Regions from separate parts of the Kitasatospora sp. NPDC088391 genome, predicted to be linked through region 1. Evidence: riboswitches for the same ligand, from Rfam matches in the RefSeq annotation. Region 1 holds a riboswitch; each other region holds the start of a gene.
What was found. Region 1 has a riboswitch for cyclic di-AMP ahead of ACIQBJ_RS08770 (M23 family metallopeptidase). Riboswitches for the same ligand answer to the same signal wherever they lie in the genome.
Positions count from the first base shown of each region.

Region 2: another riboswitch for cyclic di-AMP. It lies ahead of ACIQBJ_RS19475 (peptidoglycan DD-metalloendopeptidase family protein); the one in region 1 lies ahead of ACIQBJ_RS08770 (M23 family metallopeptidase).
Region 3: another riboswitch for cyclic di-AMP. It lies ahead of ACIQBJ_RS21645 (transglycosylase family protein); the one in region 1 lies ahead of ACIQBJ_RS08770 (M23 family metallopeptidase).

Region 1 covers NZ_JBIVNB010000003.1:19,944-25,802, reverse strand. The annotation lists gene ACIQBJ_RS08800 (SpoIIE family protein phosphatase) at 1-477, opposite strand, end outside; gene ACIQBJ_RS08795 (hypothetical protein) at 600-827, opposite strand; gene ACIQBJ_RS08790 (hypothetical protein) at 987-1,190, opposite strand; gene ACIQBJ_RS08785 (TetR/AcrR family transcriptional regulator) at 1,222-1,800, opposite strand; gene ACIQBJ_RS08780 (alpha/beta fold hydrolase) at 1,800-2,672, opposite strand; gene ACIQBJ_RS08775 (YiaA/YiaB family inner membrane protein) at 2,835-3,125, opposite strand; cyclic di-AMP (ydaO/yuaA leader) riboswitch at 3,342-3,503, shown strand; gene ACIQBJ_RS08770 (M23 family metallopeptidase) at 3,514-4,275, shown strand; gene ACIQBJ_RS08765 (DUF3995 domain-containing protein) at 4,372-4,887, opposite strand; gene ACIQBJ_RS08760 (hypothetical protein) at 5,107-5,859, opposite strand, start outside.
Region 2 covers NZ_JBIVNB010000006.1:47,189-53,047, reverse strand. The annotation lists gene tig (trigger factor) at 202-1,593, opposite strand; tRNA gene ACIQBJ_RS19485 (tRNA-Pro) at 1,816-1,889, opposite strand; tRNA gene ACIQBJ_RS19480 (tRNA-Gly) at 2,040-2,113, shown strand; gene ACIQBJ_RS19475 (peptidoglycan DD-metalloendopeptidase family protein) at 2,311-3,339, opposite strand; cyclic di-AMP (ydaO/yuaA leader) riboswitch at 3,345-3,497, opposite strand; gene ACIQBJ_RS19470 (hypothetical protein) at 3,904-4,098, opposite strand; gene ACIQBJ_RS19465 (PP2C family protein-serine/threonine phosphatase) at 4,555-5,766, opposite strand.
Region 3 covers NZ_JBIVNB010000007.1:83,510-89,368, forward strand. The annotation lists gene ACIQBJ_RS21625 (hypothetical protein) at 1-15, shown strand, start outside; gene ACIQBJ_RS21630 (MazG family protein) at 120-1,118, shown strand; gene ACIQBJ_RS21635 (SDR family NAD(P)-dependent oxidoreductase) at 1,126-1,548, opposite strand; gene ACIQBJ_RS21640 (cytochrome P450) at 1,704-2,948, shown strand; cyclic di-AMP (ydaO/yuaA leader) riboswitch at 3,180-3,378, shown strand; gene ACIQBJ_RS21645 (transglycosylase family protein) at 3,382-4,077, shown strand; gene eno (phosphopyruvate hydratase) at 4,294-5,574, shown strand; gene ACIQBJ_RS21655 (septum formation initiator family protein) at 5,659-5,859, shown strand, end outside.

The sequences.
Region 1 (5,859 bases):
CACCCGGTGGGCCCGCACGTCCCAGCGGGTCTCGCCCGTCACCAGGTCCCGCTCGAACACCCCGGCGCCCGCCGCGCGCACCGCCGCCGACGCCGCCCGCTCCGTCGGCCGCGCCAACCGGGCCAGCCGGTGCGCGGCCGCCTCGGCGAAGGTCTCCAGCAGTTCGACGTCCTCGCGCGGGACGGGGCCCCCGCGGGTCAGGGCGAGCGTCAGCGACCCCACCGGGGCGCCGTCCGCCACCAGCGGCAGCACGACCGACACGTCCGGCCCGGCCGGATCGACCGCCCCGGACCCGGCGACCGGCCGCAGCACCCCGTCGCCGTCCGGCAACCGGAGGGCGGAACCCGCCGCGGCGATCCAGTCCGGCCCCTCGGCCAGCAGCGCCGCCAGCACCCCCGCCGGGTCGGACGCCCGCAACAGGGCGCGCACGCAGCGCAGTTCGGCCCGGCCGACAGGTCGGGGCGCGCTCTGGTCCATGGGCAGCGCCCGGCCCTTCCGCTCGACGTCCCGGTGCCGACCATCTTATGGACGCACCGGGCGTACCGGCGGTTTCACGACACGTGGTGATACGACCGTTTCGCCCCGGGCCGCACCCCGCCCTACTGGCCGTCGACCTCGCCGTACCCCCGCTGGCACCCGGCCGCCACCGGCCGCCGGGACCGGAACGACCAGGCCACCGCGATCCCCCGGACCACCGAGGCCGCCAGCCCCGGCTCCCCGCCCCGGGCCGGACGCGGGTGCGCCACCGCGGCGGGACGGCCCGCCGCCCGCCGCCGGGTCGGCGTCAGTACGATCCCGGGCGCGATGTGCTGGGTCGGCTGCGTCATTGCCCTGTCCTCCGTGCTCGTCGGTCGGGGACCCGTACGGGGTCTCCGAGCGATATGACCGCCCGACCGGCGGGCGGCGTTACACGGAGTCGGGACCGAATCCCCGACGTGCCGTCAGATCCGTTCGAACCGGCCCGGACCACCCGGCCCGGATCGGCCTCAGACCTGCGGGGTCTGCGCCACGCCCTGCGCCACCGTCTCCGCGAAGTCCTCGCCGATCGGCAGGTCGGGGGCGGACACGGCGTCCTTGAGCGGGCCGCCGCCGACGTGCTCCGGGGCGGCGTGGGCGGCGCTGGGCGCGGTCAGCGAGGCGACCACACCGACGGCGAGGGAGGCAAAGGCGAGCATGCTGCGCTTCTTCATACCGGGTAGAACGCGGCACCCCGGCCGGAGGTCACGGGGCCTTCGCGCCCGGCCAGCCGGCGAAGCCCTCGATCAGCACCCCGGTCAGCCGCTCCAGCGTGGTGTCGGTCCCCTCGGCGAGCTGGAACGCCCCCGCCGTGGTCAACGAGGCGTAGCCGTGGGCCGCCGCCCGCAGGGTCCGCACCGCGTGCACCGCCTCCGAGCCCTCCAGCCCGTACCCGCGCAGCACCGCGAACAGCACCCGCACCAACCGCTCCGCGGCGGCCTGCAGCTCGGCGTCCGGCTCGGGCGCCTGCGGCAGCGCGGCGTAGCGCCGGGGGTACGTCAGGGCGTAGTCGGCGTAGGCGGTGAGCAGGGCCCGGACCGCCTCGTCCCGGGACAGGCCGAGGACGGCGGCGGCCAGGTGCTCGGCGAGCTCCTCGGTGGTGCGGACGGCGATCAGCCGGCGCAGCTCGGGCAGGCCGCCGCTGACGTGCTTGTACAGCGAGGGGGTGGCCACCCCGGCCCGGGCGGCGACCGCGGCCAGCGTGAGGGCGGACTGCCCCTGGGCGTCGACCAGTTCGAGGGCGTGGTCCACCACCGCGGCGGTGGAGAGTCCGGCGCGGGGCATCAGCGGGCGTCCTCGTTCGGCTCGTTCGGCTCGTCGGTCTCGTTCGGCTCGCCGGCCAGGCCCGCCAGGAAGGGCAGCAGGGCGTCGGCGACCGCCCGCGGGTGGCTGGCCATCGGGTAGTGGCCGGCGTTGCCGATCATCACCTTGCGGCCGCGCAGCGCGGTGGCCTGCCGGTCCGCGATCAGCTCGGGCTTCGGGAAGTCGGGGTCCTTGTCGCCCATCAGCACCAGGGCCGGGACGTCCACCGCCGCGCACCAGCCGACCGGCGCCGAGTCGCCGCCCAGGTAGCCGCGCAGGGCGGCCTTGCGGGCGGGCTCGCGGAGCATCGCGGACAGGTCGGCCCGGTAGGCGTCGAAGTCGGCCGGGCGCTCGGTCGGGTAGTAGAACTTCTGCAGCGCGCCCCACAGGCCGGGGAAGGTCGCCACCAGCGGGCCGACCAGGCCGAACAGGGCCTTCTGGAAGCCGTTCAGCGGCAGGTTCTCGATGAACGCGTCGATCAGCACCACGCCGCCGGTGCGCTCGGGGGCCAGCGCGGCGGCCCGGACCACGGTGGCGCCGGTGTAGGAGCTGCCGACCAGCACCGCGCCGCGCAGGTCGAGGTGGGCGAGCAGGGCGACCAGGTCCTCGGCGATCGCGGCCGGGGTGTAGCTGTCGAACCCGGTCGAGGACTCGCCGAGGCCGCGCAGGTCCATGGTGACCACCCGGTGGCCCGCGGCGGTCAGCAGCGGGGCGAGGTGCCGGTAGGCGGAGCGCTTGTCGAGCATGCCGGGCAGCAGCACCACGGGGACGCCGGCGCCGGGGGTGTCGTCGTAGGCGATCCGGCCGCCGGTGACGTCGAGGTACCGGGTGGTGGTGCCGAGGGTGCTGTTCATCGCGGGCCTCCTGGGCGGGCGTCCGGTGCTCCGGGCCCTGGCGGTCCGGCTGCTTCCGATAGCCATAAAGCTAAGGCTAATAGCCTTAGCCGTCAACCCGCCGGCCGGGACCGGCCCGACTCGGCCCGACTCGGCGTGGCCCGGCGTGGCCCGGCCCGGCGGTCAGATTCCGTCCACCTTGAACGGGTCGTGCTCGGCGAGCAGCTTCTCCAGGCGGGCCTGGTCGACCCGGCTGGTGATCGCCCCCTCGTCCTGGCGGTCCCGGATCACCTTGGCCAGCGTGAACGCGGAGGTGATCAGGTAGAGCATTCCGACGGCGAGGAAGGCCCGCATCCAGGCGCTGACCGGCAGGTAGGCGATTCCGAGGGCGAGGGCGACGGCGGCCAGCGAGAAGGAGGCGACGGACTGCAGGTAGTAGGCGGCGGTGGTGCGCTGCGGCACGGGAGCGGTCATGGCCCCAGGGTCCCGCCGGGGCGGCGGCCGGTCGTGAGTACGGATACTCAACGGGCCCGTCACGATCCGTCATGGGCCACCTGGCGAACCATCACAAATCGCCCATAGGGCGTCAGAAAACTTTCATCGCCTCCCGGGAGGAGCTTGGAATCATGGGGTCCATAGGATTAACGTTTGATAACGCAGCGCGGTCGGCAACGCCGTATCCAAGCGGCACCGTGCGCCACGCCTAATCCCACGGGTCTGCCTCCGGGCGACCCGGGAGCCGGGGAACCACTTTCCACCGGGGTGAATCGGAACGGCCCCAGGGCCCGACCGTAGGAGACCTTCCACCTCCGAACCCGTCAGCTAACCCGGTCGGCGGCAGGGAAGGAAGGAGCACGCCTCCGTGGCGTCGACGTACCCCCAGAGCACCGGCACCAAGGTGCTCGACCACCCGACCGGCAACGAGGGCGCCCGGCACCGGCTGCCCCGCCAGTCCTCCCGCTCCAACGCACCCCTGCTCGGCGTGACCGCGGTGACCGCCGCCTTCGGAGCCACCGCCTTCGCCCAGGCCCCGGCCGCCGCCCCCGCCATCGTCAGCCCCGACGAGGCCTCGGACGGCCTGCTCGCCGCCGACCCCGGGCTGGCCCTCGCCGCCCGCATCCAGCAGCAGGCCGACGGCCAGCGCACCGCCGCCGACGAGTCCGCCCGGATCGCCGCCGCCAAGGACGCCGAGGCCAAGCGCGCCGCCCAGCAGGCCGAGGCCAAGCTCGCCTCGCACACCCTGCCGGTCGCCGACTACACGCTGAGCGCCGAGTTCGGGCAGGCCGGCGTGCACTGGTCCCGCCTGCACACCGGCCTCGACTTCGCCGCCCGCACCGGCACCCCCGTGGTCGCCATCGGCGCCGGCACCATCACCTCGGCCGGCTGGTCCGGCTCCTACGGCTACCGGATCATCCAGACCCTGCCCGACGGCACCGAGATCTGGTACTGCCACCTGTACCGGATCAGCGTCGCCACCGGGAAGGTCACCCCCGGCACCGTCCTCGGCTCCGTCGGCGCCACCGGCAACGTCACCGGCCCGCACCTCCACCTGGAGGTCCGCCCCGGCGGCGGCGCGCCGATCGACCCGCTGCCCTGGCTGCAGAAGCTCGGCCTCCAGCCGTAACCCCCGCGCTCCCGACGGCCGGGCGACGCCTCCGGGCGGACCCCGGCCGTCCGCACGCCCGGCCCCGTCCGCACCGGGCCCGCCGGTTCCGGCCCGTCAGTTCCGGCCGCCCCCGCGGCGGCCGAACGCGGCCAGGCCGAACAGCAGGCCGCCCGCCAGGAAGAACGGCTCGTAGAGGAAGGTCGCGAAGCGGGCCATCGTGTCCAGGTCCGCCACCGACTCGTGGCCGAACGCCAGGGCGGCCCAGTCCGGTATCGACGGCAGGGCGTGGAACACCAGCAGGGCGGCGGTGGCCCGGGCCGCGAGGAGCAGCCGAGCGGCCGGTATCCGGCCGGTCGGCGGCCGGAGCAGCGCCAGCGCCAGCGCGGCGGCCACCGCGCACATCGGCACCGCCGCGATGTCGATCACCAGCAGCGGGGTGTTGTCCAGCACCGACAGCTCGTCGGGCAGGCCGACCCGGCCGCCCAGCAGCCAGTACAGGTGCACCAGGGAGAACAGCGCCGACCAGCCCGCGGCGGCCAGGGCGGCGGCCCGGCGGACGGGAGCGGTCAGCGGGAGCCGGGGGAGCGGGGCGGCGACGGAGCGCGCGCCCGGAGCGGTCGTGGTGTCCATGCCCCAAGGATGCTCCCGCCCCCGGCCCCCACGGATCGTCCGTACGGCCACGGTTGATGGTCCGTCAGGTCGATCCGCGGGTCGTCCGACCGGCCGACCCACCCCGAGCCCACCCCGAGCCGGCGCTACCCCACCCGAGGTACGCCCCGGCCGGAACCGCACGTCACGGGGGCTCCGCGCCACCGGGGCCGCACCGCCGGGGTCAGTACTCCGCCGGGGTCAGTACTCCTCCGGCGCCAGGTCCGGGAACTCCTCCAGCAGCAGCCGGGCCAGCCCCGGCACCGTCCACTCCCCGCACAGGTCGATCGCGGCCTGCGCCACCGCCTCCTCGAACTGCTCGAACTCCCCGGCCAGTTCGGCCGGCATCGGCAGCCCGCGGGCGTTCAGCTCGGCCAGGTTCCGGTACGAGCGCGTCATCAGGCCCTGCTCCAGCAGCCGCCGCGCCCCGTCGGTGGACACCCCGACCAGCAGCGGCCGGCCCGGCTGGTCCCAGTTGCCGTCCCCGTCCAGGTCGGGGGCCCGGTCGAAGGCCGCGTGCCGCTCCTCCTCCGGCAGCTCCCGGAACGCCGCCAGCCACGCGCGGACCGCCGCCGGGTCGTCCGCCGGCACCCCGTCCGCGCGCAGCAGCAGCGCGTACAGCCGCGGCCAGGTCACCAGGTCGGCCCGGCGCAGCAGCGACACCAGCACCTCGCCCTGCCACTCCGCCTCCGCGAGCAGCTTCTCCCGGCGCTTCGCGTTCAGCCGCCGCGCCGCCCGCTGGTGCTCGATCAGCAGCCGCACCGCCGCCGCGTACTGCGCCGGGTCGCCCACCGGCTGGACGTACAGGTGCAGCTGCTCGTACAGCAGGTGCTCCAGCACCGGCGAGGACAGCTCGGGGAAGCCCTCGTGCAGCCGGGCCCCGCCCAGCTCCAGCAGGGTCAGGACGGTCCGCACCGCCGGCTCGGGCACCGGGTCGAGGCCCGCCTCCGCCGC
Region 2 (5,859 bases), on a different contig from region 1:
TCAGTCGATCTGCGTGTGTGTCGCTGTCCACCGACCCTAACGCGCAGGCCCGGCCGCTGAATCCCCCACGCAGAACTGTTCGCTGTGAGCGCAGGGTCTGCGGAGCGTGAGCGGCGCGGACGCGAACGGGCCCGGGCACCGTGCGGTGCCCGGGCCCGTTCCCGGTCTGACGCGCCGTCGGGAACCCGACGGCTACGAGGCTCAGGCCTCGGCGGACTCGGTGGAGGTCTCCTCGGCGGCGGCCTCGGCGGTCTCGCCGGCCTCCTCCTCGTCGTCCTCGAAGGAGACGGTCTCGCCGTTGGTGTCGGTCACCTTGGCGGCCTCGACCACCAGGGCCAGCGCCTTGCCGCGGGCGACCTCGCCGACCAGCAGCTGCACCTGGTTGCCCTGGACGACCTGCTGGGCGAACTGGTCCGGGGTCATGCCGGAGCCGGCCGCGCGGCGGATGAGGTGCTCGGTGAGCTCCTCCTGGTTGACGCCCAGCTCCTCGTTCTTGACGATCTGGTCCAGGACGAACTGGGTCTTGATGCCCTTCTTCGCCTGCTCCTCGGTGTCCTTGTCGTAGTCCTCGCGGGACTTGTCCTGGGACGCCAGGTAGGTGTCGAGGGTCAGGCCCATCGGCTCCAGCTGGTGGTGCTCGAGGTTGTGCTTGCGGGTGTTGACCTCGTCCGCGAGCAGCTTCTCCGGGTAGTCCATCTCGACCCGGTTCAGCAGCTCGTCGAGGACCTTCTCCTGGGCCTGGGTGGCCTGGTCGAACTCCTTCATGCGCTCCAGGCGCTTGACGGAGTCGGCGCGGAGCTCCTCGATGGTGTCGAACTCGCTCGCGAGCTGCGCGAACTCGTCGTCCAGCTCGGGGAGTTCCTTCTCCTGGACGGCGGTCACGGTGACGGTGACCTCGGAGTCCTGGCCGACCGCCGTGCCGCCCTTGAGGGTGGTGGTGAAGGTCTTGGACTCGCCGGCCGACAGGCCGACGACGGCCTCGTCGATGCCGTCCAGCAGGCGGCCGGAGCCGATCTCGTAGCTCACGCCGGTGGCGGTGCCGTCCTCCGGCACCTCACCGTCGACCTTGGCCTCCAGGTCGACGACCACGACGTCGCCCTCGGCGGCGGCGCGCTCGACGTCCTTCACGGAGCTGAAGCGCTCGCGGAGCTGCTCGAGGGACTTCGCGACGTCCTCGTCGGTGACCTCGATCGGGTCGACCACGACGGCGATCTCGGCGAAGTCGGGCAGGGCGACCTCGGGGCGGACGTCGACCTCGGCGACGAACTTGAGGTCACCGCCGTCGGCGAGGTTCTCGACACCCTCGATGCCGGTGATGTCCGGCTGGCCCAGCACGTCGATCTGGCCCTCGTCGACGGCCTGCGTGTAGAAGCGCGGAAGCGCGTCGTTGACGGCCTCCTCCAGCACCGCGCCACGACCGAAGCGCTGGTCGATCACCTTGTTCGGGATCTTGCCCTTGCGGAAGCCCGGAACGGTGACCTGCTGGTTGATCTTCTTGTACGCCGCGTCGAGGCTGGGCTTGAGCTCCTCGAAGGGCACCTCGACGGTGAGTCGAACCCGGGTCGGGTTCAGAGTCTCGACGGCGCTCTTCACGGTTAGGTCTCCTAGGGGGCTTGCGGTCAGAGGCGATAGGCGGTTGGGGCTGAAAATGCTGTCCGTACTACCGCCAGCGATCCATCCTACCGGTACCACGAAAGCGACTGTGCCCGGCACCGGGTGCAGGTCGGCCGCACGTCGGCCGCGGGTCGGCCGCAGGTGGGAGCTGCCCTCAACGACAACAGGGCCCCGCCGCCGGCGAGACCCTGCCGCACACGGTCGGGGTGACCGGATTCGAACCGACGGCCTTCCGCTCCCAAAGCGGACGCGCTACCAACCTGCGCCACACCCCGTGGTGCCGAGCAGAAGAGTACACGTCGGCCCGCCCCCTCCCGGGGCGATATCCGCGAGCCGACAACCCCGTAAGGAGTGTGCATTCCACCGACCCGACCAGGTACGCTTGCCCAGTCCCCGCCACCGCGCCGCGGTCCGGGTACGCCTGTGCGGGTGTAGCTCAATGGTAGAGCCCCAGTCTTCCAAACTGGTCACGCGAGTTCGATTCTCGTCACCCGCTCCACTCCCCCGACGGCCCCGAACTGCCCAGGCAGCCGGGGCCGTCGGCGTTCCCGGGCGCTTTCCCGCCCCTGCGCCGCCCCCTCCCCGCACCCTTCACGGCGCCTTGCCGGCCCCTCCCCCCGCCTGCTGCCCGACGACGGCCCGAGGGCCCCGCGCACGGGGAGTGTGCGCGGGGCCCTCGGGGGGTGGGGTTCGGGGTCAGACGTTGACGCCGTGGGCCGCCAGGTAGGCGACGGGGTCGATGTCGGAGCCGTAGTCCGGGGTGGTGCGGATCTCGAAGTGCAGGTGCGGGCCGGTGACGTTGCCGGTGGCGCCGGAGAGGCCGATCTGCTGGCCCGCCGTCACGGACTGGCCGGCCGAGACGGAGATCGAGGAGAGGTGGGCGTACTGGGCGTACTTGCCGTCGGCGAGCTTGATGACGACCTGGTTGCCGTAGGCACCGCCGTTGCCGGCGGAGACCACGGTGCCCGCGGCGATCGCCTTGAGGCTGGTGCCGGTGGAGACCGGGAAGTCGATGCCGGTGTGGTAGCCGCTGGACCAGTTGGAGCCGGCCACCTTGTAGCCGGTGGTGACGCTGCCCGGGGCCGGGGCGACGTAGCCCTTGGAGGTGCTCGCGGCCGGGGCCGTCTGCTGGGTCTTGGTCTGCGCCGGGGCCTGGGTCTGGGTCTGGGTCTGGACCTTGGCGGTGGTGCTCTTCGTCGTGGTCTTCGGCACGGCCGCGGTCTTGGCGGCGGCCGTGTCGGAGGAGGACGAGGAGGACGACGACGAGGCCGGGGCGGAACTCTTGGCCGGGGCCGGGGCCGGGGCCGGGGCGGCCGCCGCGGCCTGGCCGTTGACGGTGAGCTGCTGGCCGGGGCGGATCAGGTCCGGGTTGCCGCCGATGACCGAGCGGTTGTCCTGGTAGAGCTTCTGCCAGCCGCCGTCGACGTCCTGCGCGTCGGCGATCCGGGAGAGGGTGTCGCCCGAGGCGACCCGGTAGGTGTGCGAGGCGGCGGCCGGGGTGGCGGCCTGCTCGGCGGCGGGGGCGCCGACGGCGGTGTCGGCGACGGGGGTGGCGTCGACCGAGACGTGCGCCCACTGGCGGCCGCCGTCGTGGTGGTCGGCGGTGCCGTGCGCGGAGGCGGCGGAGACCGGGAGGCCGATCGCGGCACCGGCCACGCCGGTGGCGATGACGATGCGGGCGATGGTGGTCAGGCTCGGCTTGCGGTGCTTGCCCTGAGCGGACATGAAGCAGTTCCTCTCCGACGCCTGCGAGGTGAGCTGTCGGGTTCGGGCGAGAGTTGCCCGGCCGCGTCTCCGCGGCTTCACCCCAAGCCGGCCCCGTGCGTTCCGGGCCCGGCGTACTACCTGTGGTTCCCCCGCTCCTGCCGTGGCGTGGTGATCTGGTCGGCACCGGGCGACGGCAGGACTAGGCGTTCCGCTCGGTGGCCTGCCCGGTCAGTGGCCGGGCTGCGGTGGAAGCAAAACCCACAGGTCGGAAAGCTGGCAAGCGCCGAAAAGCCCCGTTCCCGTGATCGGGAAGGGGCTGACGGTCCGCCAGGTCACGCTCCGTCGGCCGGGCGGCCGCGCTGCGCGCACGGGATCATGACGGGTCGCCTACGAACCGGACACGGCGGGCGACATTGGCCACCGTGTGCGGTCGGGCGTTCACCTGGCGTGACGGGGCGGGTGACCCTGGTCACCCGCGGGCAGGCCGAACGGACGGCCCGGGGCACCCCGGCCGCCATGAGGCACTGCCTGTGGTTCTGCTCGAAGTCCTGCCCGGAGTCCTGCCCGGGGGCCGACGGTCCGTCAGCCCGCGATGCTGGCGATGGCCTTGGACACCGAGGCGAGGAACTGCTGGATCGGCCCGGCCATGGTCGACTGGCTGAGCATGAAGCCGAACAGGGCGGCCATGATGGCGTGCCCGGTCTTCAGCTGCTTGTTGCGGATGAAGATGGCGACGATGACGCCGAACAGGACAAGCGCGGAGACGGAGAAGGCCACCGGGACTCACTTCCTCGATTCGTGGCGGGGGTTCGGGTCGGAACCTTCGGGCGGAACCGACGGCGGTTCCAGGCGGAAACCGGCCCCTGCCCCCCGTGTCCCCACCACTCCATCCGGACTCAGTGTGGTCGTTCGTGCCTACTGCGTAAAGGACTTGCCCCGTCGCCCGACGCGTGAACCGGGGTGGTGGGACTGATTTTCGCCGACCGTGACGATAGCGGACGGGTTCTGACGGAGCGTCGGCGGGGCGGGCCGCCGCGCGGCCGCCGGGGCGCGGTCGGGGCATATCGGCAGGCAGATCCGGGAACCGCCCACCGTCGGGGCGGCGCCCGGGAATTGGCCGAAGATCAACGTCCGGGTTTGACACTCCGTGGACACCCGGCGCTCACCGGCTCTCCGCAATCCGGCCCTCCGCGCTCCGGCCCTCCGCGATCAGGGAGGCCGGCCGCGGCGTCCTCAGCCGCGCCAGACCAGCAGGACCGCACGGTCGTCGTTGACGTGCTTGGCGACGGTGTCGATCAGCCGGACCGCGGCGCCGGAGCGGCCGCCCGGCGGGGCGGTGGCGACCAGCCGGTCGGCCTCGCCCATCAGCCGGTCCATGCCCTCGCCGAGGTCGCGGCCGGGGATCTCCACCATGCCGTCGGTGCAGAGCATCAGCAGGTCGCCGGGGCCCAGGGTGCCGCGCACCCCTTCGAACTTGGCGCCGTCGTAGACGCCGAGCAGCGGGCCCTCGGCCTCCTTGACCTCCCAGTGGCCGGCCCCGGCGAGGCGGTGCATGCCGGGGAGGTGGCCGGCCGAGAGGAGTTCGTACTCGCCGGTGTCCAGGTCGAGCACCAGGTGGGCGGCGGTGGCGAAGCCCTCGGCCCAGTCCTGGCGGAGCAGGTAGCCGTTGGCGGCGGGCAGGAAGTCGTGGGCGGGCAGCGAGCCGAGCAGGCCGCCGAAGGCGCCGGAGAGCAGCAGGGCGCGGCTGCCCGCGTCCATGCCCTTGCCGGAGACGTCGGCGAGGACGGCTTCGAGCATCCGGCCGCCGGGGCCGGTGCGGGCGGCGACCATGAAGTCGCCGGAGAAGGACTGGCCGCCGGCCGGGCGGAGCGCGGTGTCGGTGTGCCAGCCGTCGGGCAGTCGGGGGGTCCGGCCCTGGACCCGGATGCGCTCGCGCAGGTCGAAGAGCATGGTGGAGCCGCCGCGCCAGGGCACGCCGACCCGACGGCGGAACTGGGCGACCAGCAGGCCGGCCACGCCGACGGCGCCGACCACCAGGGCGGCGCCGGGGGTGACGCCGTGGCCGTAGGCGTCGGGGGTGTCGGAGGCCAGCCGCTCGCCGGTGTGCACCAGGGACTCGGTGACCAGGCCGGCTGCGGCGACGGCGTACAGCAGGACCAGGGTGCCGGGGCGCAGCAGCAGGGCGCCGGCCAGCACCGGCAGCACCAGCGCGGTGGGCGGGGCCCAGTCGGGGGCGAGGATGTTCAGCAGGACCAGCAGCGGGACGGCCAGGGCGAGGGCGGCGAACGCCCACCAGTCGGCGCCGTCGCCGCGGAAGTAGTCGACCCCGGTGCGGCGCAGCCTGCGTCGGGCCCGGGACAGCGCCGCGCGCAGCCGGGCCGTCACGGGTTCGCGGGACGTCCTGCGGTCCCGGCCCGTCGCACTGGAGCGCGCGCTGCCGGCCATGGGGACCGACCTTATCCACCGGCGGTCCGCACGTCGACGGGCCGGGTGGCACGGAGTGCAGCGGGCCGGGTCGCGGCGGTGGGTTTCGGCCGC
Region 3 (5,859 bases), on a different contig from region 1:
CGCCGCAGGCACTGAGCCCGGCACCCGACCGGGGGGCGCGGGAAACCGCGCCCCCTTCGCCGTCCCCGCTTCGCCGTCCCCGGACCGGCCCGTCCCGGCGGTCGCGTAAGTTCGGTCCCGTGGAGACTCCGAAGCTGATCCTGTTGACCACCACCCACCGCGTCGCCCCCGGCCTGCTCTCCTGGCCCGCCTGGGACGCGCTCCGCTCCGCGCCCGCCGTGCTGGTCGGCGCCGCCGACCACCCGCAGCTGCCCGCGCTGCGCGCCGCCGGGGTCGAGCCCCGGGTGGTCGAGCGCGGCTCCGCGCCCGCGCTGGCCCGGCACCTGCTGGCGCAGGCCCCGGCGGTGTGGCTGGAGAGCCCGGACGGCGACCCGGGGCTGACCGACGCGCTGGCCCGGATCGCGGTGGAGGAGGCCGGCGAGCACCCGGAGATCGAGGTACTGCCCGGCTCGTACGACCTGCCGGGCGCCCGGCTGCTCGACCTGGTCGCGGTGATGGACCGGCTGCGCTCGCCCGGCGGCTGCCCCTGGGACGCCGAGCAGACCCACGAGAGCCTGGTGAAGTACCTGGTCGAGGAGTCGTTCGAACTCGTCGAGGCGATCGAGGAGGGCGACCGGCCCACCCTGCGCGAGGAGCTCGGCGACGTGCTGCTCCAGGTGTTCTTCCACTCCCGGATCGCCGAGGAGCACGCCGAGGACCCGTTCTCGGTCGACGACGTGGCCGGCGACATCGTCGAGAAGCTGATGTACCGCCACCCGCACGTGTTCGGCGACGTCAGCGTCACCGGCTCGGCCGAGACCGAGGCCAACTGGGAGCAGCTGAAGGCCGCGGAGAAGCAGCGCGAATCGGTGCTGGACGGCGTCCCGGCGGGCCTGCCCGCGCTGGCGTACGCGGCGAAGCTGGTGTCCCGGGTGCGCCGGGCGGACTTCACCGGCGTGCCGGACGCGGCCTACGCGCTGCCCGCCGAACTCACCGCGGAGTCGGCGGGGGAGCTGCTGCTGGCGGTCGCGCAGCGCGCCCACGACCGGGGCGTGGACGTGGACGCGGCGCTGCGGGCGGCGGCCCGGCGCTACCGGTCGGCGGTCCGGGCGGCCGAAGGTCTGTCGGACGCGGGCTGACGGCCGGTCAGCCCGCCAGCGGGACGTCCTGGACGGGGCGGCGCTGGAGCGGCACGACGACCTCGCCGATCGCCTCGCCGACCAGGGCGAGCAGTTCGGCCAGCGGGTCGAGGTGGCGGGGCAGGTCGGCGAGCTGGACGATCCGCTCGCCGTCCGGCCCGGTCACCGCGAACAGGTCGATCGGGCCGAGGTGCTTGACGGCGGTGTCCACCAGGGCGGCGATGTCCGCGGGGTGGTGGATGTCGCCGGAGACGCCGACCACCGGGCAGCCGGGGCGGTCGAGTTCGGCGGCGAGGTCCTCGGCGGCACCGGGGCGCACGTCGGCGATCAGCAGACCGGCGGCGCCGGCGGCGGAGAACCTGCGGGCCAGGTCGGCCCCCGATCCTCCGTCGAGCACCGCGATGACCACCACTGCACCGGCTACTCGCATTGGTCTGCTCCCTTCACAGAGCGAACCCGTGGGCAGCCCGCACGCCACCCACTGTGGTTATCGGAGGATCGTAGGCGCGCCCCGACGCTCCGCAACAGGGAATACCCACCAGGTGACCAGACTCACGCGGCGGCGCTTCCCGATACGGTCAAGACATGCCAGACCAGCCCCATGACACCCGTCCGCCACTCTTCACCTGGGAGTTCGCCGCCGACCCGTACCCGGCGTACGCCTGGCTGCGGGAGTACGCCCCGGTGCACCGCACCACCCTGCCGAGCGGGGTCGACGCCTGGCTGGTCACCCGGTACGCGGACGCCCGGCAGGCGCTCGCGGACGCCCGGCTCTCCAAGAACCCGGCGCACCACAGCGAGCAGGCGCACCGCACCGGCCGGGTCGGCATCCCGGGGGAGCGGCAGGCCGACCTGATGACCCACCTGCTGAACATCGACCCGCCGGACCACACCCGGCTGCGCCGCCTGGTGTCGAAGGCGTTCACCCCGCGCCGGGTCGCCGAGTTCGAACCGCGGGTGCAGCAGCTCACCGACCGGCTGATCGACTCCTTCGCCGGGCGCGGCGAGGCCGACCTGATCCACGAGTTCGCCTTCCCGCTCCCCATCTACGCGATCTGCGACCTGCTCGGCGTGCCGCCGGAGGACCAGGACGACCTGCGCGACTGGGCGGGCATGATGATCCGACACACGGGCGGGAAGCGCGGCGGGGTCGGCCGCGCGGTCAAGCAGATCCGTGGCTACCTGGCCGACCTGATCCACCGCAAGCGGGCCGACCTCGGCGACGACCTGATCTCCGGCCTGATCCGGGCGAGCGACCACGGCGAGCACCTGACCGAGAACGAGGCCGCGGCGATGGCCTTCATCCTCTTGTTCGCCGGCTTCGAAACGACTATTAATCTCATCGGCAACGGCATGTACGCGCTTCTGCGGAACCCGGGGCAGCGCACCCTGCTCCAGGAGTCGCTGGGGCGCGGCGAGTCGGCCCTGCTGGAGACCGGCGTCGAGGAACTGCTGCGCTACGACGGCCCGGTGGAGCTGGCCACCTGGCGGTTCGCCACCGCGCCGCTGAGCATCGGCGGGGTCGAGATCCCGGTCGGCGACCCGGTGCTGGTGGTGCTGGCCGCGGCGGACCGCGACCCGGCGAGGTTCGCGGCCGAGAACACCCTCGACCTGGCGCGTTCGGACAATCCGCACCTCGGTTTCGGACACGGCATCCATTACTGCATCGGCGCCCCGCTGGCCCGGCTGGAGGGGCAGCGGGCGATCGGCAGCCTCCTGACCAGGCTGCCGGACCTCCGGTTGGCGGCGGATCCGGCCGAGCTGCGCTGGCGGGGCGGACTGATCATGCGCGGGTTGCGCGACCTCCCGGTCTCCTTCGCGCCCCGCTGACGCCGTTTCAGCGGCCCCAGGCCGCCGCCCCCTTGGGTCGGCGGCGCGTCCGGCCGGGGCGCATTCCGCATCCGCACCATGGACAAACCCGGACATATGAGGATGTTTTGTGCACGAGAAGTGAGGGTGCGTAATTTCGGCGTGATTGCGGTGATATGAGCTTGTGATCCCCCGTCAGCTCTGCCTAGTCTCCGAACTGCCCGCAGCCGTGGGCCCCGAACGCGGCACGCCGAGTCCTGTCCGCCGCGTCCCCGGGCCACCGAACAGGTACCGGACAGGAGTGGGGGAACCAGTGTGAACGCCGTCGTCCCAACGGCTTGGGGTGAAGCCGCCGGGGAGCGGACGCGACCGCGTCCGGTCCCGCCGGCGGCCGGGCCAGCCTCCCGGTCCGAACCCGACAGCTCACCCCGCAGGCGTGCGGAGAGGAAGTCCCGTGCTGTTCTCCTCCAACGGTCGCCACCGCCGTAGTACCAAGGCCGAGAAGTTCGTCGCCGCCGCCGGCGTCGCTTCGATCGGCCTGGCCCTGCCCCTGCTCGCCGCCACCCAGGCGGCAGCCGCACCGAGCGACGTCTGGGACCGGGTGGCCCAGTGCGAGAGCGGCGGCGACTGGAACATCAACACCGGAAACGGGTTCTACGGCGGCCTGCAGTTCACCTCCTCCACCTGGCGCTCCTTCGGTGGCGCCCAGTACGCGCCCCGCGCCGACCAGGCCGGCCGCGCCCAGCAGATCGCGGTGGCCGAACGGGTGCTCGCCGCGCAGGGCCCCGGCGCCTGGCCGGTCTGCTCCAAGCGCGCCGGCCTCGTCAGGGGCGGCGCCCCCGCCGACGCCGCCTCCCGCGCGCAGGAGCGCCCGGCCGCCCCGCGGCCCGCCAAGCCCGCCGCGCCCGCCAGGCCCGCCGCCGCCGAGCCGGCCGCGCCCGCCCCCGCGCAGACGCCCGCGCCGCAGGCCGCCGCCCCGCAGGCCGCGCCCGCCGGTGGCGGCTACACCGTCCAGGACGGCGACACGCTCTCCGGGATCGCCACCGCGCGGAACCTGGCCGGCGGCTGGGAGTGGCTGTACGCGGCGAACCGCGCGGTGATCGGCGCCGACCCCGACCTGATCGAGCCCGGACAGCTGCTCGCGCTCTGACCCCGCCGGCTCCCGGCTGACGCTCCGTCCACTCCGGGCGCGCGCGGCGCAGTTCGCGCCGCCCGGGGCGGCGGGGCGGTCGGCATTCAGGTGAACTACCGGTGAGTAGCCGGGCCACACCGTGAGACGGGGCCCGGCCGGACGTGGCCGGGGAGCGGTGTGCGGCTAGGCTCAGGTCGTAACGACCACACATCCGCTTCCGCTAGGAGATGCCTCGTGCCGTCCATTGATGTCGTCGTAGCCCGTGAGATCCTCGACTCCCGCGGCAACCCCACGGTCGAGGTCGAGGTCGGTCTCGACGACGGCAGCACCGGTCGCGCGGCCGTCCCGTCGGGTGCCTCCACCGGCGCCTTCGAGGCCCTGGAGCTCCGCGACGGCGACAAGAACCGCTACTTCGGCAAGGGCGTCGAGAAGGCCGTCCTCGCCGTGATCGAGCAGATCGGCCCCGAGCTGGTCGGCTACGACGCCACCGAGCAGCGCCTCATCGACCAGGCCATGCTCGACCTGGACGCCACCCCGGACAAGTCCTCGCTCGGCGCCAACGCCATCCTCGGCGTCTCGCTCGCCGTGGCGCACGCCGCCTCCGAGGCCAGCGACCTGCCGCTGTTCCGCTACCTGGGCGGCCCGAACGCCCACGTGCTGCCCGTCCCGATGATGAACATCCTCAACGGCGGCTCGCACGCGGACTCCAACGTCGACATCCAGGAGTTCATGATCGCCCCGATCGGCGCGGAGTCCTTCTCCGAGGCCGTCCGCTGGGGCGTCGAGGTCTACCACACGCTCAAGGGCGTGCTGAAGGAGCGCGGCCTCTCCACCGGCCTGGGCGACGAGGGCGGCTTCGCCCCGAACCTGGACTCCAACCGCGAGGCCCTCGACCTCATCACCGAGGCGATCAAGAAGGCCGGCTACACCCCGGGCAAGGACGTCGCGCTCGCCCTGGACGTCGCCGCCTCCGAGTTCTTCAAGGACGGCGCCTACCGGTTCGAGGGCAAGGCGCTCTCCTCCGCCGACCTGATCGCGTACTACGCCGAGCTGGTCGCCGACTACCCGCTGGTCTCCATCGAGGACCCGCTGGACGAGTCGGACTGGGACGGCTGGAAGGCCATCACCGACGCGATCGGCGACAAGGTCCAGCTGGTCGGCGACGACCTGTTCGTCACCAACCCGGAGCGCCTGCGCAAGGGCATCGAGACCGGCACCGCCAACGCGCTGCTGGTCAAGGTCAACCAGATCGGCTCGCTCACCGAGACCCTGGACGCCGTCGAGCTGGCCCAGCGCAACGGCTACCGCTGCATGATGTCGCACCGCTCCGGCGAGACCGAGGACGTCACCATCGCCGACCTCGCCGTCGCCACCAACTGCGGCCAGATCAAGACCGGCGCCCCGGCCCGCTCCGAGCGCGTCGCCAAGTACAACCAGCTGCTGCGCATCGAGGAGATCCTCGACGACGCCGCCGAGTACGCGGGCCGTTCCTCCTTCCCGCGCTTCAAGGGCTGAACAACCGCTTGATGTGACCGGTGCCCCGGCCCCCACCGCGTAGGGTGGGGCCGGGGCACCGGCATGCGCAGGAGGGGCGAGCAGATGGCCAAGTGGAGGATTCCCGGACTGGCGGCGCGACCGCGCTTCACCAGCCGGGCCACCGTGCTGGTGCTCGTGCTCTGCTCGCTGGTGGCGATACTCGCCTACCCGGCCCGGCAGTACATCGCCCAGCGCGGCGAGATCGCCCAGCAGCGCGCCAGGGCCGAGCATGCCCGCCAGCAGGTCGACGAGCTGCGCCGGGAG